Regions from separate parts of the Arthrobacter sp. CC3 genome, predicted to be linked through region 3. Evidence: predicted binding sites of a transcription regulator. Region 3 holds the regulator's gene; each other region holds the start of a gene.
What was found. The regulator LexA, encoded in region 3, represses DNA repair genes until DNA is damaged. The targets are predictions, from matches to a motif close to TCGAACANNTGTTCGA.

Region 1: a site for LexA is predicted at 7,769-7,784, ahead of PV761_RS06265 (shikimate dehydrogenase). Genes of this name have one in related genera too.
Region 2: a site for LexA is predicted at 4,010-4,025, ahead of PV761_RS12355 (shikimate dehydrogenase). Genes of this name have one in related genera too.

What each region holds. Positions count from the first base shown of each region.
Region 1 is NZ_JARCCY010000007.1:174,031-184,390, reverse strand. Features, by position in the region: gene PV761_RS06300 (amidohydrolase family protein) at 1-529, opposite strand, end outside; gene PV761_RS06295 (Rieske (2Fe-2S) protein) at 526-1,092, opposite strand; gene PV761_RS06290 (alpha-hydroxy acid oxidase) at 1,111-2,280, opposite strand; gene PV761_RS06285 (amidohydrolase family protein) at 2,331-3,491, opposite strand; gene PV761_RS06280 (MFS transporter) at 3,529-4,878, opposite strand; partial or broken gene PV761_RS06275 (MaoC family dehydratase) at 5,937-6,245, shown strand; gene PV761_RS06270 (hypothetical protein) at 6,278-6,472, shown strand; gene PV761_RS06265 (shikimate dehydrogenase) at 6,841-7,683, opposite strand; gene PV761_RS06260 (MFS transporter) at 7,847-9,175, shown strand; gene PV761_RS06255 (MFS transporter) at 9,387-10,360, opposite strand, start outside.
Region 2 is NZ_JARCCY010000018.1:1,683-12,042, forward strand. Features, by position in the region: gene PV761_RS12335 (TetR/AcrR family transcriptional regulator) at 1-74, opposite strand, end outside; gene PV761_RS12340 (primary-amine oxidase) at 201-2,138, shown strand; gene PV761_RS12345 (hypothetical protein) at 2,148-2,597, shown strand; gene PV761_RS12350 (MFS transporter) at 2,627-3,955, opposite strand; gene PV761_RS12355 (shikimate dehydrogenase) at 4,122-4,958, shown strand; gene PV761_RS12360 (IclR family transcriptional regulator C-terminal domain-containing protein) at 5,110-5,928, shown strand; gene PV761_RS12365 (threonine/serine dehydratase) at 5,925-6,857, shown strand; gene PV761_RS12370 (LssY C-terminal domain-containing protein) at 6,869-8,185, opposite strand; gene PV761_RS12375 (ATP-binding protein) at 8,275-8,748, opposite strand; gene PV761_RS12380 (response regulator transcription factor) at 9,062-9,898, shown strand; gene PV761_RS12385 (histidine kinase) at 9,941-10,360, shown strand, end outside.
Region 3 is NZ_JARCCY010000024.1:14,176-24,535, reverse strand. Features, by position in the region: gene hisB (imidazoleglycerol-phosphate dehydratase HisB) at 1-111, opposite strand, end outside; gene PV761_RS14965 (histidinol-phosphate transaminase) at 201-1,319, opposite strand; gene PV761_RS14960 (LysM peptidoglycan-binding domain-containing protein) at 1,417-1,791, opposite strand; gene lexA (transcriptional repressor LexA) at 2,199-2,948, shown strand; gene PV761_RS14950 (ATP-dependent DNA helicase) at 2,961-5,033, opposite strand; gene hflX (GTPase HflX) at 5,026-6,594, opposite strand; gene PV761_RS14940 (methyltransferase) at 7,042-7,656, shown strand; gene dapF (diaminopimelate epimerase) at 7,637-8,581, opposite strand; gene miaA (tRNA (adenosine(37)-N6)-dimethylallyltransferase MiaA) at 8,614-9,585, opposite strand; gene miaB (tRNA (N6-isopentenyl adenosine(37)-C2)-methylthiotransferase MiaB) at 9,589-10,360, opposite strand, start outside.

The DNA.
Region 1 (10,360 bases), on a different contig from region 3:
GTTCTGACCGGACGGGGAGCATGACCTGGACAAAGCCGGGGTGGGATCCGACGCGGTCGATTTCAGCGGCCGCTGCGATCGGGTCACGTGCCGGGATCACCAGTGATGCCACGAGGCGTGGGTCTTTGTCCAGCCATTCGGCAATGATCCAGTTGTTGACGGCGGACGCCAGGGCTGCCGCCCAGTCGGGATGCCGCAGGGAGTCGACGCCGTAGTAGCAGTTGAGGACCGCACGGTCGACCTGCCAGGGGTCGAGGATGTCGTTTTGGAGCATCGACAGCTTCGAGGCGGGCATCAGGCCGTCGTGTCGCCATTCGTCGCGCGCAGTGGTGGCTGCCCCGGGCGGGTAGCTCAGGCGGGGGCCGGTGGGTCCGTGCCAGCCGCGTTCCCGGGTCCCCTGGACCCATACCGGATCCATGTAGTCGAAGAGTGTCTCGATAGTGGGGACGTTTGCATGGACGTCGCAGTCGATGACGGGGCCCGTCCACAAGGTACTTCTCTGGGTGCTGGCGAGCAGGGGTGTGGTCATGGCGCTACCTCTACTTTCATTTCGGTGGTCACAGTTGGCGGGGGCGCGCAGGCGCCGGGTGCGGCGGGAGATCCGGGGCGTTGGGGCCGCATCGACAGCACCACATAGTCGGCCTCGATGGACACTTCGATAGTTTCGGCCTGGTAAGGGCCTTTGATTCGCCCTACGCTCCCGCCGTCGACCTGTTCGGCCACGTCGGTTCCGGCTTCTACGTTCACGGCAAAGGGCCGGGCGCGCATGTGTTTGGGGTCCCAGTATGACTGTCCTGTTTTAATGTCGAATTCCCAGTTGTGCCACGGGCATGTGAGCAGATCCTGCGAGTCGTCCAGGATGATTTTTCCCGGGACTGTGGCGGTCACGGAATTGACCAGCTGTCCCAGGCACAGGGGTCCGCCGACGTGGGGACAGCGGTTGAGCATGCCGTAGTAAGAGCCTTTGATGTTAAAGACACCCACTTCGCGGCCGCCAACGTCGACGATGAGACGGCTTCCTGGCGGTATCTCTTCTGCTCTGGCAACCACGAATTTCTGGGGCTTCTTGACGGAAGCTGCTGCTTCGTTCATTTCATGTTCGCTTTCTGCTTACGGGGCAAGGACGCCGACACCGGCAAGAGGTTGTGTGCCGAGCCATGTTGGATCCAGCTCCTGAATCGATGAGCAACCTAAAAGGCGCATGGTGCGGACCATCTCCGTGCGGGCTATTTCCAGAACGTGGGATACGCCCGCTTCTCCATCCACCGCCAATCCCCACGCGGGGAGCCGGCCGACCATTACTGCCTTTGCGCCAAGAGCTAGGGCCTTCAGGACATCGCTTCCGCGGCGGATTCCGCTGTCGAGGATGACGGCCACATCCTCGCCTACCGCTTCCACGATCTGGGGAAGTACGGCGATGGAGGCGGGGGCGCCGTCAAGTTGGCGGCCGCCATGGTTCGAGACGATAATTCCGTCCACACCGAGGCTGGCGGCGATGCGTGCATCGGAAATGCTGAGGATGCCTTTGACGATCAGGGGACCGTCCCAGTTCGCACGCATCCAGGCAATGTCTTCCCATGAGGGGGAATGCGATTCTTTACCGGTCCGAATCATTTCGGTGAGTTCCATGGGTTTGCCGTCTGCGGTGAGATCGGCAGTGTTGGGCAATACAAACGGCATGCCGTCCCGCATGAACCGGTAAACCCACCCGGGCCGGCTGAGCATCTTCGGGGCCATACGGAATACGTTGGAAAGATTGATGCTCATGTTGTAGCTGAAGCCGTTGCGGAAGTCTTTTTCACGGTTGCCGGACACGCTGGTGTCGATGGTCGCCACGAGCCCTTCGAAACCGGCCATTTTGGCGCGGCCGATGAGGGATCGCATGGCGTCCTGGCTGGCGAACTTGTAGGCTTGGAACCACTGCGGTCCTGGTGTCTCCGCGATTTCTTCCAGCGTGTATCCGGACGCCGAGGTCGCAACGTGGGCGATGCCCGCTTTGGATGCCGCAGCCGCGATTCCGAGGTCCCCGTCCGGATGCACGAGCCGCATTCCCCCGCAAGGTGCCGTCAGGATCGGCATCGAAAGATCAAGCCCCAGCAGTTTGGTTCTTAGATCAGGTTTTTCAACCCATGTCGCCCCGCGTGGTTCGAAGGCCAGATCGCGAAACCCCTGGACATTTCTCCGCAGGGTGACTTCGTCTTCGGCTCCGCCGTCGACGTAGTCGAAGATGGCTCGAGGAAGTTGCCGTCTAGCACTGTCCCGTGCGTCGTCATAGTTCAAGACAGCAGCCCGACGGCGGTCTGCCCAGGTCCTTGGGAAAGCCATGGTATCTACTCCCCCGTCGGCGAAGGCAGGCCGCTGTTTTCACGCAGCGGGATACCGTAAAGCTTGCTCGCGTTCTCACCGAGGATGCGCCGTCGGCGGTCTTCGGGAAAACTCTCGGGTACGGATTCGTATGGTGAGTCGTAGTCCCAGTGGGGATAGTCCGAGGAGAACATCAGCCTGTCAGCGAACCCGGAGTCTTCGAACATGCCGAATACACCTTCGAGCATGTCAGGACGTTCGGGTTCCTCCAAGGGCTGGGTGCTGAACCAGAAATGTTCCTTGAGGTACTCCGAGGGTTTGCGCTGCAGATGGGGCAGTTCATGGCGAAGCTTCTCCCAGGTTGCGTCGAGGCGCCAACTGTAGGGGGCGACCCAGTCCCATCCCATTTCCAGGACCGCGATCTTTAGTTTCGGGAAGCGGTCGAAGACGCCCTCGAAAATGAGGCTCGGAACCAGTGCAAGCGGCAGGACCCCAAAGGCCGCATGGGTTTCCGCATAGAAGTTCTGGCGCCCGGCGCCAGTGGGCTGCCGCCCCATGCCGGGAACGTGGAAGGACAACGGGATGTCGTAGTTTTCGCATGCCTCGAAGATCGGCCAGTACCTGCGCTTCCCAAGGGGGTCCTGGCCGGAAGGAGACATCAGCACCTGCACGAACTTGTCTCCGAATTCTCCCTCCTTGCAGCGCTGGATCTCCCGCTCCCCGCCGGGAAGGTCACGGGCCACCGTGACTGAAGCCCTGAACCGGTCGTCCGCTGCGCACCAGGTTTCGGCCAGCGCGTTGTTGTAGGCGCGGTACAGGCTGGTAGCCAGCTTGTGAGGCATGTTCGCTCCACCGTTGGTGATGATGTAAGTCTGCGGACACGTCAGAACAGCAGCCGTCATATCGAACGGGTCAAGTACTTGCTCGACCGCCAGGTATGGATCAAGGCCAACCCGTCCGTTGTCATCAACGGCGTCGAGCCGGTGGGTGAACTCACGCTGCGAGGGGTAGACACCGCCGCCCATGGCACCCAGACCATAGCGGCTGATGTACTCCTTCCATTGCTGCGGGAGATGAACCGCCACCTGCGGGTCTGTGGGCAGGGGCATCGGATGGAAATCGACGTCGATTACACCGAGTTTGGATCCAGTGGGCACCTTGGAGACGCTCAGGTCTGTGATAGTCATTGTTTTCCTTCTTGGACTCTCGCTATGGACGGAATCCCTAGAGCTTTGCTTTGTAGGTTTCCTTGGCCATCAGCACGCCCACGAGTGACAGCAGGCTGACGGCTGCAGTGAAGATGACGACCAGCTCGGAATGGGGCGCCCCGCCGCCGGTGATCAGCAGCCAGGTGCAGACGGCGGGAGTCAGGCCGCCGCCCAGGGTGCCTGCGATCTGATAGCCCATTGAGGAGCCGGTGTAACGAAGATGGGTGGGGAAAAGTTCGCCCAGCCATGCCGCCAACGGCGCATAGCAAATGGCGTGTGCGATGGAAATGAGGGATATGGACCAATAGAGTCCTGCGACGCTTCCGGCGTTCACTTGGGCGAAGAAAACTACACCCGTTACGGCCTGCAGGATGAGACCCAGGCCCACGACCTTCTTGCGCCCGATGTAGTCGGACCACGTGGCGAAGATCGGCTGTCCGACCACACCCAAGGCAGCCGCAACGATGGAAGCTGTCAGCAGGTCCGAGCGGGAGAAGCCGACCTGCAGGCCATAGGAAGCGGCGAACGTCAGATATACGGCACTGACTGCGAAGGGCCCCATAACCAGCAGAATGGTGACGATCAGCGTCCGGGGGTGCTTGAACACCTCTACTAGCGGCGCCTTCCTCTGGGAGGGCGCCTGCGCTTGTTTCTTCTGTTCGGCAAGGAAGACCGGACTTTCACTCACACCGAGACGGATCCACAAACCGATCATGACCAACACAGCCGAAAGCAGGAAGGGAATCCGCCATCCCCAGGCCAGCAGCTGCTCCTCGGGCATCATCCCGGCGACCAGAGCGAACACACCATTAGCAACGAGGATTCCGCCAGTCAGGCCCATCTGAGGAAAGCTGCTGGAGAATCCTCGGCGCTTGGGCGAGTGCTCCATGGCCATCAGAACCGCTCCACCCCACTCGCCCCCGGCGGCAATGCCCTGGACAAGTCGAAGGATTAGCAGCAGGATCGGCGCCGCGACCCCAATTTGGGCGTAGGTGGGAAGCAATCCCATGGCCGTGGTGCAGACACCCATAGCCAGGATGGACAAAACAAGCATTTGCTTGCGTCCAACCTTGTCGCCGTAATGGCCCCAAATGGCTCCACCAAGGGGCCGTGCGAAGAACCCAACAGCAAGGGTGATGAAGGCCAGCAGCGTACCCACCAGCGGATCGAACTGCGGGAAGAACAGGACGTTAAACACCATCGCGGACGCGATTCCAAACAGGTAAAAGTCGTACCACTCGATCAAAGCCCCGACCAGGCTCGACAGCAGAACTCTCCGCTGCTGCCGCGGAGTCGAGACAGACAAATCGGGATCTATTGCCAGCGCGCTTGGCGGGATAGATGTGCTCGTCGTTGAGTCGTCCATTAGGGCCTCCGTGTGACACCGGGCACTTCCCGGGTATGAGACGACCATAGCTTTTATATTTTATTAAATCAACGCTTAGGGTGAAATGATGCACGTCAAAGTGTTGGCACCGCTGGACCTGTTCTGAGGGCCACGCGGCAAAGCGGCCTGAAAAAGGTGATCATCGGCGAGGTCCCGAATTGAAGCGCTCGAACGGATCGTGGAACAACGCAACGTCGGCCTCAAAGTTGCAGCCCGCGCTGGAGATGGCAATTTTGCATCCCACCTTCTGGGTTCCGCTAACTGGACGGAGGCGTCATGCCGCCCCACTCCCCCGCGCCTATGAACCACCAGAAGCAACTTCGCTGTTTGTCATTCTGCTCCCCATCATCGCTGGGCGGGTCCTCCATGCAACCAGGGCGCTACGCGCCGGTCACCATCCAAAGTTTCGCTAGGCGCTCCTGCGTCGCTTATTTCCTCGCGGAACTTTGGACCGTTCCCGGTTCCCCAAGTTGCCCTCCGGACCCTCCAACCCAGCGGTGACTCCATGTATCAGAACGACGCACAAATCTGACAGACACACCCGGTGCCCGCCAGCCGCTGAAGGAGAAGGACCATGGAACCGCTCACCATCAAAACCCCAGCCGACGTCCTCAGTTTCGTCGGACACACCCTCGGCTTCTGGCCGCAGGAAAGCCTCGTCTGCATCACCCTGGACGCCAACCGCATCGGCGCCACCCTCAGAGTCGACCTCCCCCACCGCGAGGGCGGACTCAGCTACGCACGCACAGTCGCCGACTACCTCGCCCACGACACCAGCGCCGCCAGCGTGCTCTTCGCCGTCTACACCTCCGAAACCCAGAAACCCGGTCAGCCCCAACCGTACGCAGCAACCATCGCAGCCCTGACCTGCGCACTGGCCGAACGCGGAATGACCATCCGCGACGGACTCCTCGTCGGAGACACAACCGTCTCCCCGTACGACGGCAATCCCAAGGACGGACTGACACTGCCGCTGAACGCGACCCAGTCCAGCCAGATCAACGCCGAATTCGTCTACCGCGGCAGCAGCATCGAGCCAACGCGCCAAGGACGGCCCGTTCGGCGCCCCGATCGCCCACGGCTTCCTCACGCTCTCGCTCATCATCCCGTTCTGGGGCGAGCTGTTCGACGTCGACGGCGTCACCACCAAGGTGAACTACGGCCTGGACAAGGTCCGCTTCACCTCACCGGTGAAGGTGGGCTCGCGGATCCGCATGCAGGCCACCATCGCCGAGGTCACCGAAGTCAAGGGGGGCGCCCAGATCAAGGTGTCCAACACCATCGAGATCGAAGGCCAGGAACGCCCCGCCGTCGTGGCCGAATTCCTGGCCCGCTTCTACAAGTAAACCCAACCGTGATTCCCGGGTCCCCTGCTGCGGTGACCCTGGGTGAAAAGCGGCCCGCGGAGATTGCAGAGCCGCAGGCAAAAGATGCCGTGGTCGTCGGCATCGACTTCGAAGTGATCCTGCTTGCCGACGAAGAAGAAGCCGGGGCCCAACTCCCGGAGCGTTTCGATGATTTTGCTGTTAAGCGAGACGTCGGGCTTTCGTTCGCTTTCGCCGGAAAGCTCTAGCAGTTCGACGTTGCGACAGTCCTTTGCCAGCCTCTTGATGCAACAGCAGTTCCCACTCTGCTCTTCCGCCGAGAGTTCTTCCAGCTGAACACTCTCAGCACGTCTCACAGGCAGTCAGAAATGCGACGCCTACACAAAAGGCCTGCTAGCGAGATTCAGTGGGCAAAACCTCGCCAGATGAACCCATCGAGCCTTGTCTGGATGCCGCCGGGGCAAATGGGTCCTCTCCGTCGGGCCTCTGCATCTCTGGCTTTGCAGTTGAGGGACGGGGCCAAAGGGGGTCAAGCGGCACGCATGTCCAACGCGTTATGCCGCCTACGATCAAGCTAAGCGCTGAGGTCGACGTTTTCGCCGTACAGCCCGCAAGCTCAACTCTGGCTCTGGCTCTGTAGGAGCTTGAGCCTGGTTTTCAGTAGCGCGTCCGCCCCCGGTGTCAGGCTTAGGAGCGGGATCATCGCGGCCGCCTGGGCTCGCAGATGGTCCCAGCCATCCGCGCACGCCAGGCCCTGCTCCCTCGCAGCCCTGATGCTGGCGGTGACGTGTCCTGCGTAGACATAGTCGTATATGAATGCGTCATCGGCTAGCCGCCCTCGGCCCCAGACTGGCCCGTCGTCGGGCTTCTTTCCCACCGGCGTTGCGTTCACGATGAGGGATGCCTGCAAGGCCTGGTGCTGGGCATCGGTCCACGTTGCGGATTCGGCAGAAAGACCCAAGGCCCTGGCCAAAGCCAGGAGTTGACTGGCCGCCGCCGGGTCCCGGTCGGAGATGGTAACTCGCTCGGCCTGGTTCTGCAGCGCGACCAGTGCCGCCCTGGCGGCGCCGCCGGCACCGAGCATCACGACATGCCGCTGGTGGCGCCGACCGACCAGTTCGCCGACGGCGGTGATGTCAGTGTTATGCGCCGTCAACCTGCCGCCGATGTGGATGAGCAGGTTCGAGGCGCCGCTCAGGCGGACCTGCTCCGATGTGATATCCGCAGTCCCGGCGGCCCACTGCTTGTGCGGCATCGTGACATTAGCGGCCACAACGTCCGATTCCAGAAGCCGGGCACGGACACCTGCCATCGGAAAAGCTGCTGGTACGTCCCACGCCTCATACCGCCACTGAGTGCCGAGCTGTTCCAGCACCGGGTTCCACAACCCGGGGGACATAGCCCCTGAGGCTTCGGACCCTATGAGGAACAGTCTGGTGCCGTCTACGTTTTCGTCCATGATTCCGCCTTTCCTGAAGACCGGTTGGGGCAATCAGCGCTTGTGAGCCAGTTCACGCTGCGCTATGCTCTTACATAGTCGCATATCGCACAGCTGTTCGGTATCCGCACAAATCATTTATTCAAACACCCCCACCGTCTTTCAGTGCGGAAGGACCAGCACCATGACCAATCTCGTAAAGAGCCCGCTCGTCGTCGACGAGGAGCGCCGGCTCAAGAGGGCCAAAAAGGCTGCCCTTGCCGCGTTCCTGGGAGGCGCCCTGGAATACTACGACTTCTTCATCTATGCCACCGCGGCATCACTGATCTTCTCCAAAATCTTCTTTCCCTCAGGGGACCCGACAGTGGCCCTCCTGGCGTCCTTCGCCACTTTCGGCGTCGCCTACGTGGCACGGCCCTTCGGTGCGGTCCTATTTGGCCACCTCGGCGACAAAATGGGCCGCAAGACAACACTCGTCCTGACACTGGTCCTGATGGGCGCGGCCACCTTCCTCATCGGTGTCCTCCCGGATTTCAACACCGCCGGCTACTTCGCCCCTGCCATGCTGGTGCTCCTGCGTCTCATGCAGGGCCTCTCCGCGGGAGCCGAAACGGCCGGCGCGTCGGCGCTGACCATGGAAGAAGCGCCCGCAGGACGCCGCGGATTCTTTGCCAGCTTTGCGATGAGCGGCATTTCGTTCGGCATCGTGTTGGCCTCGCTGGCCTTCCTGCCCGTGGCCGCCATGAACGAGGCGGACCGGCTCGCCTGGGGCTGGCGCATCCCGTTCTGGCTCTCGATCCTGGTTCTCGTGGCCGCCTTCCTGGTACGCCGATCACTGGAGGAACCTGAGGTCTTCGAGGAGAAGCACGACAAAGGCGAGACGGTGAAACTACCCTTCGCCCAGATGTTCAGGACCCACCCGGCTCAGTTCTTCCAGGTAGCTCTGATGTCCTTCCAGGTTGTGACCAACACCTTTATGCAGTCGTTCGGTCTGGCGTACGCTGTCTCCGTCGGAGTCAACGCGGCCACCATGCTGTGGGTCAGCATCCTCGGCAACGTGATCGCCATCGTCAGCCAGCCGCTCTTCGCCCGCCTCTCGGACAAGTTCGGCCGACGCACCGTCTTCATCACCGGCGTCCTTGGTTCGGGCCTGATGATCTTCGTGTACTTCTCGGTCATCTCCACAGGCAACATTCCTATGATCTTCCTGGCAAGCACTCTGATCACGGCGGGCACCTACGCGGCCTCCAACTCTGTGTACCCCGCGTGGTTCTCGGAACTGTTCAACGTCAAGGTCCGCTACTCCGGCATGGCTATCGGCCTGCAGATCGGCATCCTCTGCGCCGGCTTCACCCCGCTGTTGGGTACCGCCCTCGTCGGCGCGGACAAAGCCAACTGGGGACCCGCCGCATGGATTGTCGCGGCATCCTCATTGCTCGCCGTGGCAGGGGCCGTGTGGGCCCGCGAAACCAGCAAGACTCCGCTCCGCGAACTCGGCAACCTCGTGGACTGATACTGTAGCTGGTTGGTGAAACCGCCACTCCGGCTCCTTGCAAACCTTCAAGTCTTGTCGCATGGATAACCTGGGCCGAAGATCTACTGACGGAAAAGCGCCTTTTCGGTCTGTTTCCAGCCTCGCGGCAACCGCCACGGATCGCTGACGGCTTTGGCCTACGCCATCAATGTCACTCCGGTGCTACTCGACGACGTGCAGGCAGGGCTGCTCAACCGTCAAGTTCTGAGGGCTGGGTCATTCGCGTTGCAGCAATGGCCAGAAGCGTAAGGAGGCCGACTGCAGCCATAGTGATCGCGACGGTCAGTGGTCCGATGACACCCAGCGTCGATTCCAGGGCCGCTGCGCCGAGCCAGGTGCCGATCGCGGTTCCGCCGTTGAATGCAGACACCGCAATGGCGGCTGCGACTGTGGGCGCTGCAGGGGCGAAGCGGACGGCAAGGCCGGTGCCGACGGGCGGAATTCCCATGCCTGCGCTGCCGAGCAGGAACATGAGTAAGAAGGTTGCCACTGCATTCGTGGATAGCGGCACGAGCAACGCCATCAGGACGACCGTTCCCGCTGTGGCGGTGATGAACGTCGTGACCGGACGCTTATCGGCGAAGCGTCCGGCGAGGTTGGTGCCGATGATGGCGCCGAGTCCGAACACCACGAACAGCAGGGGGACAGCCCAGGGCGGTATCCCGGCGCGGCCGGTCGCGAGCGGGGAGAGGTAGCTGAAGACTGTCATGTAGCCGCCGGTGGCAAGAACGGTGGCGATGACGAGGAGGGCCATGCGGCGGCTCGTGATCGCGCGAAGCTCGGCGCGAATGGACGGAGCGCCGCGGCCGGCATCTGCGGGAGTGAAGCGTGCGATGACCGGTGCCGCCAGGACGGCGAGGACTGCCAGTGCCCAGAAGGTTCCGCGCCAGCCAAGGAGTTGGCCGGCAAAGGCACCGAGCGGGACGCCGGCGACGGTCGCCAGACCTACCCCGCTCATCATGACGCCGAGGGCGCGTGAGCTATTGGCCGGCCCGGCCGCGTGGGTGGCAACAGCGGCGGCGACGGACCAGAACGCACCGGCTGCCAACGCGGTGACCACGCGGGCCATGAGAACAATCGCGAAGTCGCTGCTGAATGCTGCGATGATGTGCCCGGCCGCGAAAACAAGAAGGGCGAGGACGAGCGTGGCGCGCCGCGGTAGGC
Region 2 (10,360 bases), on a different contig from region 3:
AGCCTGGCAATGATCCGCCAGGTCGCATCCACCAGTTCCAGGCGCCGTTCATCATGGTCAACAATCTTTGGCACTCTGGTGATCCCCCGGAACTTTTTTGTATCGAACCCTTGTGATCCATCTTACGGACCGTTTATTCTCTACAACTATAGAAAATAAACATCCCGACCCCAACACGGTCCCGGACAAAGGCAGCGCTCATGACACTTGCACCAACTGACACAGCCGCCCCGTACCGCCTGGCAACGGGCGGGGAGATCACCGAAGTCCAGGGCATCCTGCGTGCCGGCGGACTCCTCGGCCCGGAGAAGCGGATCGCCTACCTCGGGCTGCTGGACCCGGCGCGGCGCCCGGCACCGCCGGAAACCCCCGGTTCGGAGGACCGGCGCTTCCGGGTGTTCATCCACGACGTGTCCGGGGGCCGTCCCCTCGATGTGACGGTCTCCGCCACCCGCGGCGAGGTGACGTCCGCCGTCGAACTGGACACCGCCGTCGCGGGCGAACTGCCGGTGCTGGAAGAGGAGTTCGAGGTGGTCGAGGAACTCCTGGCCTCCGATGAGCGGTGGCTGAAGGCCCTGGCGGACCGAAACCTGGACGTCAGCAAAGTCCGCGTTGCCCCGCTGTCGGCCGGAGTCTTCGAGTACCCGGAGGAGAAAGGCCGCCGCATCCTCCGTGGCCTGGCCTTCGTGCAGGATTTCCCCGAAGACAGCGCCTGGGCGCATCCCGTGGACGGACTCGTGGCGTACGTCGACGTGGTCAGCAAGAAAGTCACGCAGGTCCTGGATACCGGCGTCGTCCCGGTTCCCGCCGAGCACGGCAACTACACCGATCCCGAGCTCACCGGCCCGCTCCGCACCACCCAGAAGCCGCTCCACATCACCCAGCCCGAGGGTCCCAGCTTCACGGTCACCGGCGGCAACCACGTGGAGTGGGAAAAGTGGAGCGTGGACGTCGGCTTCGATGTCCGCGAGGGTGTGGTGCTGCACAACCTGGCCTTCCAGGACGGCGACCGCCTGCGGCCCATCATCAACCGCGCGTCCATCGCCGAGATGGTGGTTCCCTACGGCGACCCGTCGCCCATCCGGTCCTGGCAGAACTACTTCGACACCGGCGAATACCTGGTGGGCCAATACGCCAACTCGCTCGAACTGGGCTGCGACTGCCTCGGGGAGATCACCTACCTCAGCCCGGTGATTAGCGACGCGTTCGGCAATCCGCGCGAAATCCGCAACGGCATCTGCATGCATGAGGAGGACTGGGGCATCCTGGCCAAGCACTCCGACCTCTGGACGGGCATCAACTACACCCGGCGCAACCGCCGCCTGGTCATCTCCTTCTTCACCACCATCGGCAACTACGACTACGGCTTCTACTGGTACCTGTACCTCGACGGCACCATCGAATTCGAGGCCAAGGCCACCGGCGTCGTCTTCACCAGCGCGTTCCCCGAAGGCGGCTCGGCCAACATCTCCCAGCTGGCCCCCGGGCTCGGCGCGCCGTTCCACCAGCACCTCTTCAGCGCCCGCCTGGACATGGCGATCGACGGCTTCACCAACCGGGTGGAGGAGGAAGACGTGGTCCGCCAGCCCATGGGCGAAGGCAACGAACGCGGCAACGCCTTCTCCCGGAAACGGACCGTCCTGGGCCGGGAGTCCGAAGCCGTCCGGGAAGCCGACGCCCGCAGCGGCCGGACATGGATCATCTCCAACCCGGAGTCCCGCAACCGCCTGGGCGAACCGGTCGGCTACAAACTGCATGCCCAGGGCCAGCCCACGCTCCTGGCCGATCCGGAGTCCTCCATTGCCCGCCGGGCGGCGTTCGCCACCAAGGACCTGTGGGTCACCCGGTTCGCGGAGGACGAGCGGTACCCCACCGGCGATTTCGTGAACCAGCACTCCGGGGGAGCGGGCCTTCCGGCCTACGTCGCCCAGGACCGCGAGATTGACGGCCAGGACATCGTGGTGTGGCACACTTTCGGCCTGACCCACTTCCCCCGGATCGAGGACTGGCCCATCATGCCGGTGGACACGGTCGGCTTCAAGCTGCGTCCGGAAGGGTTCTTTGACCGCAGCCCCGTGCTGGACGTCCCGGCCAACCCGAACGCCGGGCCCGCCGCCGGCGGACACTGCCACGGCTAGGCAGGAGCCATGACCGCCCTCCGGGGATGGGGCCGGACCGCCGGCCCCATCCTCCACCCCCGCCCCGGTGCACACGTGCGCATCGTGGCCGCGGCGACGGCCGCGTCCAGCCTGGTGCACCTCTGGCTCGTGATGGGAAACCAGCACGGCCTGTGGCTGAACCTGCTGATGCTGGCCATGGTGGGGGTCTGCCTGCCGTGCGCCGTGCACATCTGGCGCGAGGGCCGGGTTGGGTCACTGCGCCAGGTCATGGCGTGCGCGCTGGCCATGACGGCGCTGCACGCTTACCTGTTGCTGGGGACAGCGTCCGGCGCCGGGTCACACGCCCACGGCCACGGAGTCTCCGGGGTGCCGGCTGATGCTGGCTCGTCCGCCGGCGGACTGCTCGCCGTCCTTGCCCTGGAACTTACGACGGCGCTGCTCGCCGCGACGCTGCTGGCCCGCCTCCGGCGCCGGTAAGGCGCCGTTGGCGGGCCGTTGGCGGGCCGCTAGCGGACCGAGTTGCCCAGTTCGCGCAGCGGGGTCCTGCTGGTCTCGCGGGCCCAGTAGGCACCGGCCACGGCCAGGAGCGAGGAGGCGGCCACGATCCAGGCGGCGGGGGCCCAGTTCGCCTTGTCTGCGCCGACGAGGGCGGTGCCGAGCAGCGGGGTGAAGCCGGCGCACAGGATGCCAACCTGCAGGCCGATGGCCATGCCGGAATAGCGGACCTTGACGTTGAACAGTTCCGAGAACCAGGCCGGGTAGATGGCGTTGGACATGGCGTAGGTGCCTGCGGTGATCAGGGTGCTGGTCAGGAAGATCATGGGGATGTTGCCCGTGGAAATCACGGAGAAGTAGACGAAGATCATCACGCCTGAACCCAGGACGCCGGTGATGAAGATCGGGCGGCGGCCGTACCTGTCGGAGAGCCAGGCCATGAACGGCTGGGATACGACGGCGATGATGTTGCCCGTGATGCTGACCCAGAGCATGGTGGAGGCCGGCACGCCCACGGAAACGGCGTAGGCCAGGCCGAAGGACTGCATAAACGTGTTCGTGACGGTTTCAAAGGACATCAGGGCCACCTGGAAGAACTGTGCCGGGTGGGTCTTGAACATCTTGGCGAAGGGCAGTTTCACCAGTTCGCCGTGATCGTGCTTTTCCTCGAAGACCTCTGGTTCCTCCAGTGAGCGGCGGACAAGGTACGCAACGATCAGCACCACCAGCGAGAGCCAGAACGGGATGCGCCAGCCCCAGGCCAGGCGGTCCGCTTCGCTCATGGCCGCCACGGGGAGGAACGCCAGCGAGGCCAGGACAATGCCGGCGGAGATGCCGCTCATGGCGAAGCTGGCGAAGAAGCCGCGGCGTCCTTCGGGGGCTTCCTCGGTGGACAGTGCCGAGGCGCCCGCGGTTTCGGCCCCGGCAGAGAGGCCCTGCATGAGGCGCAGGAGAACCAGCAGGGCGGGAGCCCAGTAGCCGGCGGTGTTGAAATCGGGCAGCACGCCGATGAGGAACGTGGCCGAACCCATCAGGACCAGCGTCAGCACCAGGGTGTTCTTGCGGCCGATCTTGTCACCCAGGTGCCCGAAGACCACTGCGCCGAAAGGCCGTGCCACATACGCCACGCCGAAGGTGGCGAACGAGGCGATCAGGGCGACCGTGGGGTCGCCCGACGGGAAGAAGATCTTGGAAAAGACCAGCGACGCCGCAGTGGCGTAGATGAAGAAGTCGTAGTACTCAAGGGCGCCGCCGAGGAACGCGGCCAGGGCTGCCTTCTTGGCCCTCTTGAGCTGGCGCTGCTCGGCTCCGATGCCGGCGCCTGTGGCTGTGTTGGTCATGATGCTGGTCCCTCCGCGTTGAAAGACTGTTTGAATTTCTTATTTGTGCGCATTCCGAACAGCTGTGCGGTATGCGATTATGGAATAGAGTACCGCAGAGTGAGGTGCCTCACAACACTTTCCTGACCGGGCAACCCGACTGCGTCTTTCACATGAGAGGGTCACTATGGAGAACCGAACGCCCGCACACCGTTTGTTCCTTATCGGCTCGGCTGCTTCAAGCGCCATGTCGCCCGGGCTGTGGGGCCCGGTCTTCGAGGAGCTCGGGAGCAGCTGGACGTACGAGGCATGGGACGTGCCTGCCGGACAGGACATGTCCGGCGTCCGTGCCGCGATGCTGGAGGCCGACGTCGTGGCCGCCAATGTGACGATGCCCCACAAGCAGTGGGCCGCCGGAACTGCTGACTCCGTCACCGAACCGGTCCGGCTCAGCGGAGCCTCCAACCTCCTGGTCCGGGACGGCCGGAGGCTGAATGCGCACAATACTGACATCACCGCCGTCGTCGAACTCCTGGGTGGCCGGCACCAGCGGCACGCCCTGATGCTCGGGGCCGGCGGCGCCGCACGGGCAACGCTGGTGGCGCTCGCGGGGCTGGCTGACCGGGTCACAGTGACGGACAAGGACCCGGGGGCATCGCAGCAGCTGGTGGACCTTGCCACCAGCCTGGGCATAAAAGCCACCGCCGTGTCCTGGGCCGAATCCCGGGACCACGCGCCCGGCGCATCCCTGATCGTTAACGCGACGCCCCTCGGCAAGGGCGCTGATGATGAACCGGCCTGGGGGCAGGCACGGCTCTCCCCGGATGCCTTTGTCTATGACTTCGTCTACGCGGGCCACACCACCGCAACCATCGCCAGCGCCAAGGCGCAGGGGCTGGCGTGCGCCGACGGGTGGGACCACCTTCGGGCGCAGGCGGCGGCCATGATCCCCATTCTTGGCCTGGCGCCGGAGACCGGACAGCTCCTGGGCCGGACACTGACGCATATCCGGGCGGACGGCTGACCGATCCGGGGAAATGACGGAGCTGGCCGGGGGTTGGACCCTGCTGTTTGCGCGGTCGTGCGGCGGTTAGGGGCCGGATATGATCGAAACAAGCCTGCGGCCATGCGTCTGCGGGCGCCGGATGTGAGCTTCAGGAAGGGCAAACGATTCCATGGCGGAACAACCCGCATACTTCGTGAAGTCGGTGGAGAAGGCCTTCGACGTACTGCGTGCCTTCGCTCCGGACGAACCCCGCCTGACGGTGTCCCAGGTCGCCGCGAAATCGGACATGACCAGGGCCTCGGCCCGGAGGTTCCTGATGACGCTCACCGACCTTGGCTATCTTCGCGCCGAGGGGTCCCACTTCGAGCTGACCCCCCGCTCGCTGGACATCGGGCAGTCCTTCCTGGCAAACCTTGCGCTCCCCAGAATCGCCGAGCCGCACTTGAAGTCGCTGGCCGCGGAGCTGAACGAGACAACGTCCCTGTGCATCCTCGACGGCACCGACGTGGTGTATGTCGCGTGCGTTCCGTCGCCCCGCCTCCTGAGCGTCTCCATCAGCGTGGGCACCAGGTTCCCGGCCTGGGCCACGTCCATGGGGCGCGTGCTGCTGGGGGCGTTGTCCGAGACCGAGCTGAAGACCTACTACGACTCCGTCCAGCTGCAGCGGTTCACCGAGCGCTCGATCGGCACGCTCGAACAGCTCCAGGCCGAAGTGGAACAAGCCAGGACCAGGGGGTGGTCCATGGTCTCCCAGGAACTGGAGGAAGGCCTGCGCGGTGTGGCCGTCCCGGTCTGGCGCGGCCACGAGGTCGTTGCCGCGGTCAACGTGTCACTGCAGACCCACCGGGCTCCGGCGGAAGCCATCGAAAAGACCGTGGTCCCGTTCCTGCAGGACGCCGCACAACAGATCGGCCATGACTACGGCGGGCGCGCCACGGCTCCGACCACCACCGCACCATCCGGGGCTGCAGCCGGGGGAGTGCGGTGATCACCCGGTCCGACGTCGACCAAGCCGCCGCCAGGATTGCCGGGCTGGTGCGCCGCACACCCGTAATCGAAGCGGATCCGGACAGCTTCCCCGGGACGGTCTGGCTGAAGTGCGAGTTCATGCAGCACACCGGCACCTTCAAGGCCCGGGGCGCATTCAACCGCGTGCTGGCCTGCCGCGAGCGTGGCGAACTCAAGGAGGACGTCGGCATTGTGGTGGCTTCGGGCGGCAACGCCGGTCTGGCCAACGCCTACGCCGCAGCCCAGGCGGGAGTGCCCGCCGCCGTGTTTGTCCCGGAGACCGCTCCCGCCATGAAGGTGAAGAAACTCCGGGAATCCGGCGCCACGGTGATCCAGCGCGGCGCCGAATATGCCGTGGCCTACGACGCCGCCATCGCCTACGCGGCCGAGACCGGAGCCGTATACTGCCACGCCTACGACCAGCCGGAAATCGCTGCCGGTGCCGGCACCGTCGGTTCGGAGCTGCTGGAACAGCTGGGCGGAGTGGACACCGTACTGGTGGCCGTGGGCGGCGGAGGCCTGATGGCCGGGATTGCAGCCGCCGTCGAAGGCCTGGCCAGGGTGGTGGGAGTGGAACCCGCAACCGCCCCCACCCTGCACGCCGCGCTGACGGCAGGTGAGCCGGTGGACGTTGCGGTTTCCGGGATTGCCGCGGACTCGCTGGGAGCGCGCCGGATCGGCCGGATCGGTTTTGACGTCGCGGTGCGGACCGGCGTGGCGTGCGTGCTGGTGTCCGACGACGAGATTATCGCCGCGCGCTCGCGGCTGTGGGCCGACTACCGGATGGTGGTGGAGCATGGTGCGGCGGCGGCGTTTGCCGCACTGACCTCCGGGGCCTACGTCCCGGCTGAAGGCGAACGCGTGGCCGTGATCCTGTGCGGCGCGAACACGGACCCGTCCACGCTCTGACGGCCTGGCGGTCAGATCGCTGCGCGGCCGCCGGGCCGGGCGGCGATCCGTTTCGGCTCCTTGCGGTCGCGGCGGGCATAGACGCGGGACCGCTCGCTGGACAGGGCGAGGATCAGCAGGATGTCCAGGGTGAGGCCGGGGAGGTTGGTCTGCAGCGTGATGCCCGGGCCCCCGTGAGCAACGTCAATGACCTGCAGGCCGATCGCGGCGGTGCTCACGGCCATGGCGAGCGTGCGGGCCCAGTTCCGCCCCAGGAACACGAACCCGGCCAGCAGCAGTTCCGCGAGGGCAGAGAGGACAAGCACTGCCGCCCCGGCGTAGAGCACCAGCTGAGATTGGCCCTCGCTCAGGTGCTCGGCGGGGAAGAGCAGCACGGACAGGGCCAGTGCCGCCGCGGCGAGTGCCCGGCCGGCCACGAGGGCGGCTCCGATGATGGTGGGCGCAGGGCGCCTGTTCCGGCTGTCGCTCGGGAGCCGCGGAACGGCGACGCCTGGCACCGGCGTTGCCCGCAGGTCAACGATGGGAAGGTCGCCGTCGGTGGCAATTTCATCGCCTCCGCCGTTGCGGGTGTGGTAGCCGGTGGAGAAATCCCGGATCACCCGGACGTCGGCCGCGGGCTCGGCGGCGGAAATGGACGCGACAATGTGGTCCCGCTCATCGTCCGTGTGTTCGTCGATCTTGTGCGTGATCTGGAGGGTAAACAGCGAGAAGCCGACGCTTCGGTCGTACGTGCCCGCGGCCAGCCAGTCCGCAGCCACGCCGCCGGGAAGCAGCCAGCCGGGCGGGCACCGCCAGAAGCGGACGTGGTGGCGCTTGCCCGGGGTTCCGTCCACTTCCTGCTGGTAGGCGAAGTCCTGCTGCCGGCCGAAGAGGAACAGCGGACTGACCGGCGCCTCAAGGTAGCTGCGGCGCAGGAGGGTGGAGGTGATGATCCTCCAACTGCTGGCCAGGGTTACGTCGTCCGCTATGGTCCAGCCGGCCCGACGCATGACGTGGTGGAGCTGGGCTTCGGAACCGAGCAGGGCCACGTTCACCGGATCGCCGAGCAGGCCGTCGCTGGTGCGGGCGCGCCCGATGAAGTAGTCGGGCACATAGACGCGGGTCAGGATCGAGTGGAGCCTGGGCAGGACGAGGTAGGCGAGCATGGCCCAGAAGACAAACGTGAACCAGAGCTGGCCCCAGCCCCACTGGAAGCTGAGCTCAAGGAGAAGATAGGTCAACCAGGCGGCGGCGACACCACCGACCAGGAAGAAGATCCTGTCCCATGCCGTATCGAGTGCCGTGCGGGCAACGCCCGCGACGGGAGCCCTCACCACAGGCCTGGTCATGGGCAAAATAATACTGGAGACGGTTGCCGGATCCGTGGGCACAGCGGCCCGGGCTGATATGCATGGTAATCCCCCCGTAAAACGTGTGGTCAGTCCAGCGGAAGCGTGACCGTGACGCAGGTGCCCTCGCCGGGAGCACTGTCTACTGTTGCGGTTCCGCCGGCCTCATGGACTGCGATGGACATCAGGAACAGTCCGAATCCCTGCGGGCGGTTGCCCGTGCGGTCATTGCGGTCGAAGCCTGCCCCGTTGTCAGCCACCGTCAGCCGGATGCCGTGATGCACGGCCGCGAGCCGGACGGTCAGTTCGGTGGCGCCGGCGAATTTGAGCGCATTGCTCAGGGCCTCCTGGGCGGCGTGGTACGGCAGCCCGGCAGTACCGGACGGTATCTCGACGCCGTGGTGCGGTGTCTCCCACCGGACCGTGGTTCCCTGTTCCCGCAACGGGGCGGCGAGCCGGTCGATGCAGCCGGCGAGCCCCAGGGCGCGAAAATCCACCGGTGCCTGATCGGTGATGACGCCGTGGATCGCGGCGACCTCATTGGCAGCTTGAGCCTTTTTCATGGCCGTTCCTGCTTCCTTGCAGCCTGTGACGCTTCCTTCTCACGGGTGCTGGGTTCCCGCCTGGATGTATGACTCAAGGGTGGACCGGCGGAATCATGAATGACGCGACTTTGACGCAATTTTGGCTCAAGTTCCCGGAGATTCCGGAGGCGAACTCAAGAGATGCGCAAGATTTGATTCGACGGCAATACGTGCTGTCCCGCCGTGTGTAGGCTCATCATCAACCCCATATGTCCAGTTAGTGGAAATACCCATCCGCGGGCTCCCTGCCGACGAATATGGGGGTGACTGGCTGAACACTATGGGGGCATAGATGGAAGAACGCGGCATTGCCGTTGTAGTAGAGGACGACGACGACGTCAGGAATTCCCTGCGGGAAGTGCTGTCGCAATCAGGGTTCGCCGTCCACGCGACAGCCTCCGGACTCGAAGGTGTTGAGGCGGTCCGCCGGTACAACCCGGTGGTGGTCACCATGGACCTCGGGCTTCCCGACTTTGACGGCCTCGAAGCCTCCCGCCGCATCCGCACGTTCAGCGACGCCTACCTTGTCATTGTGACGGGCCGGGTGGATGAAGCCGACGCGATCATGGGCTTCGAAGCAGGGGCGGATGACTTCCTGACCAAGCCCTTCCGTCCGCGCGAGCTTCGGGCCAGGATCGCGGCCATGCTGCGACGGCCGCGGCGGGCCGCGCACCCGCCGGCGGGACCGGCCGGTGACGGGCGGCGAGCGCAGAGCGCTCCGGCCGAGGCCGTGCCCTCTTCCGTCCCGGCTGTGGCGGCACTCCGGCAGGGTGACCCTGCCGATGCGGACCTCGCCGATTTCGAGCACAACGGCCTCACGCTCCGCGAGGGAACCAGGACCGCCGAGTTCGAGGGGCTGCGGATTGAGCTGACCCGGACCCAGTTCGACCTTCTCCTGGTGCTGCTGGAAAACGGACGCCTGGTGCAGTCCAAGGCCGATCTGGTCCGCCGGCTGAGGAACGAACCCTATGACACCGGCTCCTACGTGAGCACCGCCGAGGAGCGCACGGTGGAAGTCCACATGGGAAACCTGCGGAAACGGCTGGGAGACGACTCGCGCGCGCCCCGGTGGGTCGAAACCGTGCGGGGAATTGGCTACCGGCTGGCGCCGCCGGTGGCTGCCGAATGAGCTGACGGGCGCCTATCCTTAAGCTTGGCGGAGGGAAGCACCGTGACCCCCAAGCAACTGGTGTTCGTAGTGGCTGCCACCGTGGGCGTCCTGGCCCTGGTGCTGATCTCGATCGACTGGCAGCCGGCGGCCCTGCAGGATCCTGCCCGGACGCTGGGTGTCCTCAACGCCCAGGGGGTCATCCGCTGGGGCGAGAACCCGGGCCGGGCTCCATTCTCGGTCTTTGAACTTTCCCTCTTCGTCGCCGTCGGGCTGGCCTTCGTCCTGGCCGGCGTGACCGCCTGGCAGACCCGGCCCAACCGGAATCCCGGCCTGCTGCTGGTGGTGGCCGGACTGCTGTGGCTGGCGGCCGGCGTGCGGCGGTCCAGTGATCCGGTCCTCTTTACGGTGGGAGTGGGGCTGACCCTGATGTACCAGCCTCCGCTGCTGCAGCTGGCCCTCAGCTTCCCCTCCGGGGTCCTG
Region 3 (10,360 bases):
CGAGATGCCCGTGCCATCAAGGTTGATCTCGACGAGCACGGATGATTCGCTCGTGGAACGCTCCATGCGGGCGGTCCGGGCCTCGGCAGCAATGGATCCGGTGGTGCTCATGTGTTGTGTCCTTTGGATGTAAGGAGAAATACCGTCTGTGTGCAAGTCTGCGGAACCGGCTCCCTGGGAAACCGGGGTCTGACTCAAGTTTAGGCCGGGACGCTGGGCTGCCCGGCCAGGATCAGTTCCAGGGCTTCGAGGAAGGCTGTGGTTTCCGTCTCAGTGCCTGCCGTGACGCGCAGGTGGCCGGGGATTCCGACATCCCGGATCAGGACGCCGGCGTCCAGCAGTCCCTGCCAGACGCGGTGGGGATCCTCGAGCCCGCCGAAGAAGACGTAGTTCGAGTCGGAAGCGGCAGGCTTGAGTCCCATCCGGGTCAGCTCCGTGACGATCCGGTCGCGCTGCCGCTTGATGTCCTCGACGTCGGCCATGAGGGCTTCGCGGTGTGTCAGGGCTGCCAGGCCGGTCGCCTGCGTGATGGCGGACAGGTGGTACGGCAGCCGAACGAGCCGCAGTGCGTCCGTAACCTCGGGGGCGGCCGCCATGTAGCCGAGCCTTGCACCGGCCAAGGCAAAGGCCTTGCTCATGGTGCGTGACACGATCAGGCGCTCACGGCCCGGCAGGAGGGTGAGGGCGCTGGGCGTACCGTCGTGCGCAAACTCGTGGTAGGCCTCATCGACGATTACGACCGTCTGGCTGGCCTCGCCCGCGGCATAAACGGCTTCCACCACGTCCAGCCCCAGGCCTGTGCCGGTGGGGTTGTTCGGTGAACATAGGAAAACGATGTTGGGCTGGAGCTCCCGGACCTGACGGGCAGCCGACTCAGCGCTGAGGCCGTAATCGTCCGCACGCTGGCCGACGATGTAGCCCGTGTCGGTGCCGCTGGCCAGCAGGGGGTACATGGAATACGTGGGCGGGAATCCGAGGGCGGTACGTCCCGGCCCGCCAAAGGCCTGCAGGATCTGCTGCAGCACTTCATTGGACCCGTTGGCGGCCCAGATGTTCTCAGCGCCCAGTCCGTGGCCCAGGTACTCCGCCAGGCGCTCACGCAGTTCGGTGAACTCCCGGTCCGGGTAGCGGTTCAGTCCCGCCGCGGCAGCGGTCACGGCCTCGGAGATGGCGGCGAGCACATCGGCCGGAACGCCATGGGTGTTTTCGTTGACGTTGAGCAGGATGGGAACATCCAGCTGCGGCGCACCGTACGGGCTCAGGCCCCGAAGGTTGGTCCGGAGGGGAAGTCGGTTCAGTCGCTCTAGCTGGTCAGTCACTTCAACAGTTTAAGTGAGGGTGGCCGGGCCGCCGAAACTGTGACGCCATCTCCCGGTCTCAAGCAGGTCGTGACGGGCTGGATTGAGTCCCGGCGCCCTAGTTTGAAGGGACAAAGAACTGCTGCCCCGGCATGACCCTGCCGCCGTCGAGGTTGTTCAGCTGGACGACGTCGGCCACGACGTCCCGCGGGTCACGTTCGGGCGCCACGGACCCGGCGATCTCCCAGAGGGACTGCCCCGGCTGAACCGTCACCGACACAGTGGGAGTCAGGGAAAGCTCGGATGCGGAATCCGCGGCCTTCGCCGGCGAGTTCAGGAAGCCGGCCAGCGAGATCAGGAGCACGGACAGCAGGATCAGTGGAATCCCGACCAGGACAATGCGCCCGCGGCGGGTCAGCCGGAGGGGCGGCTGCGAGGACCTGGTCTTCGCAGCCTTAACGACCGGGCGTTCCTCCCAGTTGAAGCCCAGCATGGGAGATTCCGGGCCGTGGTGTCCCAAACCCTGCTTGGCCGAACCATCATGACGCGAACCGTGAATAGCGCTTGTAACTGACATGAACTTAGCCCTCCTGGACCTGACTGTGCTGCCCGCTGTGTTCCTGAAGCCGGCGACCGCCCATTCCGGTTCGAACATAGAACCGAAGGAGCTTTGCGACTAGAACACATATTCGAACTTTACTGGTTCTGTTCTAGCACTTATTAACGAACATTGTCGAGACTCACTAGAACAAATGTTTGAAAAACCTGTGGGGCTGGCCTACGTTTGAGCTACAGAACAACCACTTCTGCAGTTGATCAGCAGGGTCTGACATTTCAGGCCGGAAGTTCCCGGCACCTGCAGCGATGGAGGCCGGGGAGAACGGAAAGGCGTTGGCGAACATGGCAGCACAAGCCACCGGCGGCAGGGCTACGCAGCGGAGCCAGCAGTCATCAGCGAAGCCGAAGGGCCTCACAGTACGTCAGAAGAAAATTCTGGAAACGATCCAGCGCTCCGTCAACGACAACGGCTACCCGCCGTCAATGCGTGAAATCGGCGACACCGTGGGGCTGGCCAGCCTCTCCAGCGTCACCCACCAGCTCTCGCAGCTTGAGAAGCTGGGCTACCTCCGCCGCGACCCCAAGCGGCCGCGTGCCATGGAAGTCCTGATGCCGTTGACCCTGGACGAGGGTACGGCCAAAATCACCGGCGTGGAGAAGCCTGCCCGGCTGCGTACCGTCGGCGGCCTGTCTGTTTCCGAACTGGCCACGGCAACGGATACGGCCATGGTCCCCCTGGTCGGGCGGATCGCTGCCGGCGGCCCGATCCTGGCTGACCAGGTCGTCGAGGACCTGATGCCGCTGCCACGGCAACTGGTGGGCCACGGGGAGCTTTTTATGCTGAAGGTGTCCGGCGATTCCATGATCGACGCGGCGATCTGCGACGGCGACTGGGTTGTGGTGCGCCGGCAGAGCGACGCCGCCAACGGCGACATTGTTGCCGCCCTCCTCGATGATGAGGCCACGGTCAAGACGTTCCGCCAGCGGGACGGCCACACCTGGCTGCTGCCCCAGAACACGCAGTACGAACCCATCCTGGGCGATCACGCCACCATCATGGGCAAGGTCGTTTCGGTCCTTCGCTCGCTGTAGCAGCGCACTCCGTCAGGCGGAAGCGGCCTCTGCCGGAGCCTGTGCAAGCCGGCTCAGCGCCGCAACCGCGATGGCCGGATCAGTGGTGGGCCAGAACGGTGGCAGGGCAGCCCGCAGGAAGCCCCCGTAACGCTCCGTGGACAGCCTGGAGTCCAGGACGGCCACAACACCTTTGTCGCCCGTGGAGCGGATCAGCCGGCCGGCTCCCTGGGCCAGCCGGATCGCGGCGTGGGTGGCCGATACCGACATGAAGCCGTTGCCGCCCGCCTGGGCCACGGCCCGGGAGCGTGCCGTCATGAGCGGGTCATCCGGCCGCGGGAACGGAATCCGGTCGATGACCACCAGCCGGCATGACCCGCCGGGGACGTCAACACCCTGCCACAGGGACATGGTGCCGAAAAGGCAGGTGTCCGGTTCGTCGGCGAACTGCCGCACGAGTGCGGTCATGGTCGATTCGCCCTGGCACAGGATGCTGACATCCAGCCGCGGGCGCATGGCTTCTGCCGCTTCTTCGGCGGCCCGCCGCGACGAAAAGAGGCACAGTGCCCCGCCGCCCGAGGCCCGGATCAGTTTCTCCAGCTCATCCAGCGCTTCAGGGGATGTCCCCCGGCCGGGCTTCGGCAGATGGCTGGCCACGTAGAGGATTCCCTGCTTGGGATAGTCAAAGGGGGACCCGACGTCCACTCCGGTCCAGCTGGGTGCGCCCTGTCCCACGAGCCCGAGCCCGCCGGCGGCGGGTTCGAAGGCCGATCCTATGGCCAGGGTGGCCGAGGTCAGGATCACCGTATGGCCCGCAAAGAGCCCGTCACGGAGCTTTCCAGCCACACTCAGCGGTGCAATGTTGATCAGGGCCGGCGCCGCATCGTCCGGCTGGGAGTAGCCCTGCTGCGGGTCAAAGGTGCTGTTTCGCGAAAACCAGACCACTTCGCGGTTTTCCCTCGCGGCAATCAGGCGTTCGCAGAGCTCAAGGATGACCATCAGGCGCGACCGGGCGAGCTGGCGTCCGCCGTCGGCCGTGTTGGCGCTGTCCCCCTTGGAGTCGGACAGGGCGGCGCGGCAGGCTTCCCGCAACTGGTCCACGCAGTCGAGTTGTTCATCATTGAGGCCGTTGGGCAGCAGGCCGCTGGGGACTCCGGCGATGGCCAGTTCAAGGTTGGCGGCAGCGTTGTTGAGCGCATCCACCGTGATCCCGGTGTTCTTGCGGGCGCCGGAGGCGGCGGCGTGGACCATGGCCACGGACAACTGGCCGGAGACTGCCCCCGTCACCCGGTCCTGGAGCTCGTGCGCCTCGTCCACCACCACGACGTCGTACTCCGGCAGCACGGCCAGGCCCTCGAAGGCGCTGACGGCCAGCATGGCATGGTTGGTGACCACAACGTCGGCCTCGGCTGCGTCATGCCGGGCAAGTTCGCTGAAGCACTCGGCAGCCATGGGACATTTCTGCGCTCCCAGGCATTCCATCGACGTAACGGACACCTGCCGCCAGGCACGGTCCGTCACACCGGGCATCAGTTCGTCCCGGTCCCCCGTGGCGGTCTTCTCCGCCCATTCGCGGAGCCTGACTACTTCCTTGCCCAGCTGCGAGGCCGGACCGCCCAGGGAGGCGGCGAAGTGCGGGACGCTGGTGTCCTCCCCCAGTGAGAAGAGCTGACCCTCCGACGGCTCTTCGGAGGGGAACCCGCCGTCGAGCTTGTGCCGGCAGACGTAATTGGCCCTGCCCTTGACGAGGGCTACCTTGACGGGGCGCTCCAGGGCTGGGGTGATGGTTTCCAGCAGCCGCGGAAGGTCCCTGCCCACGATCTGGGTCTGCAGGGCCAGGGTGGCGGTGGACACCAGGGTGGGTTTGTCGCTGACCTGTGAATGGGCGATCAGCGGAATCAGGTACGCGAGTGACTTTCCGGTGCCGGTTCCGGCCTGGACCAGCAGGTGGTCGCCGCTGTCGATAGCGCGTGCCACCTGCCGGGCCATCTCGTGCTGGCCGTCGCGGCTCTGTCCGCCCATGCCGGACACCGCCCGGTCGAGCAGTTCGATGACGAACTGCTCGCCGGCGGAGCCGCTGGTTTCTCCGGCCCCGGGATCAGACATTGCTGATGAAGGATTCCAGTTCAGCGGCGAGCCCTTCGCGCACCATGACCAGGGCGCGGGTGCCCTGCTCTTCATGGTCCAGTCGAAGGATTTCGGCGTCCGTTTCGTGGAGCTTGCTGATCAGGTCACCGCGGTTGTACGGGATCAGCAGTTCCATCTTGACGCTGGGCCGCGGAATGGATTCGCTGATCGCCTTCAGGAGCTCAGCGATGCCCTGCCCGGTGCGCGCGGACACCACCACGTGGCGGGGTTCGCGCTGCTTCAGGCGTTCCACCACGAACGGGTCCGCGGCGTCGGCCTTGTTCAGCACGATGATCTCGGGCACTTTGCGGGCGTCCACTTCGCTGAACACTGCCCGGACCGCCGCGATCTGGCCCTCCGGATCGGGATGCGAGACGTCCACCACGTGCAGGATGAGGTCCGAATCCGCCACTTCCTCCAGGGTGGAACGGAAGGCCTCCACCAGCTGGGTGGGAAGGGACCGCACGAAGCCCACGGTATCGGCCAGGGTGTAGCCCAGGCCGTCCGCTGTTTCCGCCTTGCGGACGGTGGGATCCAGCGTGGCGAACAGGGCGTTCTCCACCAGGACGCCGGCGTCGGTCAGCCGGTTCAGGAGCGAGGACTTTCCGGCGTTTGTGTACCCTGCGATGGCTACGGACGGCACGGAATTACGACGGCGGTTGGCCCGCTTGGTCTCCCGCGCCGGCTTCATCGCGGCGATTTCACGCCGCAGCTTGGCCATCCTGGTGCGGATCCGGCGCCGGTCCAGTTCGATTTTGGTTTCACCGGGACCGCGGGAACCCATGCCGGCGCCTGCGCCGCCCACCTGGCCGCCGGCCTGGCGGGACATGGATTCGCCCCAGCCGCGCAGGCGCGGGAGCAGGTATTCAAGCTGCGCCAGCTCCACCTGGGCCTTGCCTTCACGGCTCTTGGCGTGCTGGGCGAAAATGTCCAGGATCAGGGCCGTGCGGTCGATGACCTTGACCTTCACAATGTCCTCGAGTCCACGCCGCTGTGACGGTGCCAGCTCGGCATCCACCACCACGGTGTCCGCACCGGTGGACATCACAATGTCCTTGAGCTCCTGGGCCTTGCCGGAGCCGAGGAACGTGCCGGGATCGGGCTTGGCACGGCGCTGGACAATGCCGTCCAGAACCTCCGAGCCGGCAGTTTCCGCCAGGGCGGCAAGCTCGCGGAGGGAATTTTCGGCGTCGGCGAGGGTGCCTTCTGTCCACAGGCCGGCCAGCACCACGCGTTCGAGGCGCAGCTGCCGGTATTCAACTTCGGTGACGTCTTCGAGTTCGGTGGAAAGGCCGGCCGTGCGGCGCAGGGCCCGGCGTTCCTCAAGATCCTGCTGGTCCCCGTCGAAGATGCTGTGTTCGCTGTCCTGGCGGGAAATCGCCTGGGCCGATCCCAAAACTCCGCGCGAACTTTCCGGGGCGGAGTGGGCGGCACGGGCCGGGACATCCTTGGACAGAATCCGGTCGATGACGGCCTGGATTTCCTCAGGACTCATGTCCTGGGAGGCTGCATCTGATCCGGTGTTGGGCTGGTTGGTCATGTTCTCCTTTGAAGATTCGACACCTTCAGAATAATGCTGATTGTTTGTCTGCGGGGCGGTATTCGCGCTGGGCTGACGACTATTGGTCATTCGGGCTCCTGGAGTGCCGGCGGCTGCGGCGCAGCGGGCGGCGGTACGGACGGTATGCGGGGCGACGACGTGCGGGGCAGGCGGCGTTGCGGTGGGTGCGCGTTTTCGGATGGGCGCATGGTCAGACGATCAGCATTGCTGGACTCCAAGTAGTACGGGCGGGACGTTCTGCCGGACAATCACGGCGTGACGGCGCACTGAGCGGAAGGTGAATACCTGCGTCGCTGCGGGACGGGCGGTGCCCGTGCCGGCTACTCAAAGATCAAGAACATGGATTAAACATTAGCAGACGGGTTTCCGTGCCCCGTTCCAGTCCTCGTTTCCCATCGGCGCGCCGGGCAACTAATCTGGCGAGTTATGGAGTCTGCACACTATTTCAGCGCCCAGCCTGCCGGGCCGTTCACCCGCAAACCGCTAACCGTGGAACTTGCCGGTGAAACCCGCAGGCTGCAGACGTCCAGCGGCATCTTCAGCCCCGACGGCATCGACAAGGGAACTGCCGTACTACTGGCCGACGTGCCGTCCCCGTCACCCCAGGGCAACCTGCTGGACATCGGCTGCGGCTGGGGTCCCATCGCGCTGACTATGGCCCTGCGGGCACCCCACGCGCACGTCTACGCCGTGGACGTCAACGAGCGCTGCGTCGCCCTGACCAACGAGAACGCCGGCCTGCTGGGACTGGACAACGTCACGGCCAGCCTGCCCGACGCCGTTGATCCCGGCCTCCTGTTCGACACGATCTGGTCCAATCCGCCGATCCGGATCGGCAAGGACGAGCTTCACTCCCTGCTGCTGCTGTGGCTGCCCCGGCTGGCTGCAGGCGGATCCGCCTGGCTGGTGGTCCAGAAGAACCTTGGTTCCGACTCGCTTCAGCGCTGGCTGGCCGCTGAACTGGACAGCAGCTTCACCGTCACCCGCGAGAGCACCTCGAAGTCCTTCAGGATCATCCGGGTCAGGAAAGCGTCCCGCTAGCCACGATCACTGCGGGACCACTGAGTTCCACATGTTCGTGGCCTTCCGGGCCTGCAAAGAATTTAACGCCGACGACGCCGCCGGGCACGTTCACGTTCCAGGCATCCGGCGCGCCCTGCCCGGCCCAGTGCCGGATGGCGACGGCTGCTGCGCAGGCGCCGGTGCCGCAGGACTGGGTCTCCCCCACGCCGCGTTCGTGGACGCGCATGGTGACTGTGCCGACGCCGTCGTGGACCAGCGGCTCGGACGGGACGACAAACTCGACGTTGGTGCCGTTCGCCGGCTTCGGATCGACATGCGGTGCCTTGAAGAGCTGTGTGGCCTCGAGTTCGCTGAGTTCGGCCAGGGCCACCACGGTGTGCGGGTTCCCCATGCTGACGGACAACGCAGGGCGCGGCACTTCCAGGCCGTCCGCGGTCACCAGCGAGTCCATGGCACGTGCGGTGGCCTCGCCAGGGAAGATGAATTCCCACGGCCCCATGTCCACCGCGTAGCCGTTTTCGGTCCGCACCACCGTCTTGACGCCACCGCGCGTGCCGATGGTCAGGGCATCGCCGGTGCCGAGCCGGACAAGTCCCTCGGCGATGAGGAAGTGGACAAACACGCGGACGCCGTTGCCGCACATTTCCGACAGGGATCCGTCACCGTTGCGGTAGTCCATGAACCACTCGGCATCCGGGTGGACTGCCTGCAGCTCCCGTCCCTCCGGGAGGAAACGCGAAGGCACGGCCCGGATCAGGCCGTCACCGCCAATGCCGCGGTGGCGGTCACAGAGTTCCGCGACCTGCTCGGGCGCAATCGGCCAGGTACCTTCGGGGTCGGCAACGAGCACGAAATCGTTGCCGGTGCCATGGCCCTTGGAGAAGGCCAGGCCGCTCAGCCCCTGGAGTGTGCGGTCAGGGGCGGGTGCAAGGGTTTCGTCCATGGATCAAGGTTACCGGTTGACGGGGGGCGTCCTTAGCCGCAGAGGGCCGCCGCTTTGGCCACGAGGTCCGGGTCCTGCCAGTCCAGCCAGTTGATGCGCGGATCCGCCCTGAACCATGTGAATTGCCGCCGGGCGAATTTCCGCGTGGCAGTGATGGTGTCTTCCGTGGCCTGGCCGGCATCCCAGTGGCCGTCGAGGACTTTCAGGAACTGGGCATAGCCCAGTGCGCGGGACGCCGTCTTGCCGTTTCGGAGCCCCGCAGAGTCCAGCCGCTCAACCTCGGCCTGTAGTCCGCCGGCAACCATGGCGTGGACGCGCAGGGCCAGCCTCTCCTTCAGGAGCTCACGGTCCACTTCGAGCCCGATCTGCACCGCCGGCTGGAAGTACTCCCGGACGGGCATAAAGGAGCTGAAAGGACGCCCTGTCAGTTCGAAGACCTCCAGGGCCCGGACCACCCTGCGGGCGTCACCCAGGCGGCCGGCGGAAACCGGGTCCACCGCTTCCAGCCGGGTGCGCAGCGGGGCCAGGCCGGTGTCCGCCAGCTCTGCTTCCAGGCGGCCGCGGATGGCCGGATCCGTGCCGGGAAATTCGAGCACGTCGAGTGCGGCCCGGACGTAGAGGCCCGATCCGCCTACCAGGATGGCCCGCTTTCCGCGCCCCTGGATCTCTGCAATGGCGGCCCTCGCCTCCCGCTGGAAATCCGAAACGCTGGCTTCTTCGGTGACGTCGAGGGTGTCCAGGAGGTGGTGCGGAACTCCCCTGCGCTCCGCGGCCGTGATCTTGGCAGTGCCGATGTCCATGCCGCGGTAGAACTGCATGGCGTCGGCGTTGATCACTTCGCCGTCGAGGGCCAGTGCCAGGGCAACGGCGAGGTCGGATTTGCCGGATCCGGTGGGGCCAACCACCGCGATGACGGGAGGACGGGGGTAGCCGGTATTGCGGTCAGCCGCCGAGGGCAGGTCAGCGTTCTCTGCCCCGTGGGCGTCCGCGGAAGGGTTGATCATTGCCTAGCCGCGGCGGACGGGGACCGCCGGCATACCGAGGGACACGCCGCTCTTGGCGCCGTTCCCGCCGGAACCGCTGCCAGGAACCGGCACACCGCAGGAGTCCGCCTGCGACCTGTCCCAGGCGTCACCGGCACGCGAGCGGCGCAAGGTGTAGTCCGCCGCCGAGGCCGGATCCGCGACCAGGTGGAAAGCCGCGGCTTCGGTGATGGTGACTGTCACGAGGTCGCCGGGGCGCGGTTTCTCAGCACCTTCCGGGACCGAGAAGTGCACGAGGCGCTGGTCCTGCGACCGGCCCGACAAACGGTGGGTTTCCTCCGCCTTGCGGCCCGACTGCGCCGTGACCATGACTTCGACCCGGCGGCCCAACTGGCGGGCGTTCTCCTCGGCCGCAATCCGGTCCTGCAACGCCGTCAGGCGCTCAAAGCGCTCCTGCACGACTGCCTTGGGAAGCTGGTCCGGCAAGTCCGCTGCGGGGGTACCGGGGCGCTTGGAGTACTGGAAGGTGAACGCCGTGGCAAAACGTGATTTCTCGACGACATCAAGCGTGGCCTGGAAGTCTTCTTCGGTTTCACCGGGGAATCCGACGATGATGTCGGTGGAAATGGCGGCATGCGGAATCCGTTCCCGGACCTTGTCCAGGATGCCGAGGAACTTGGTGGAGCGGTATGAGCGCTTCATGTCCTTGAGGACTTTGTCCGAGCCGGACTGCAGCGGCATGTGCAGCTGCGGCATCACGTTGGCGGTTTCAGCCATGGCGTCAATGACGTCGTCA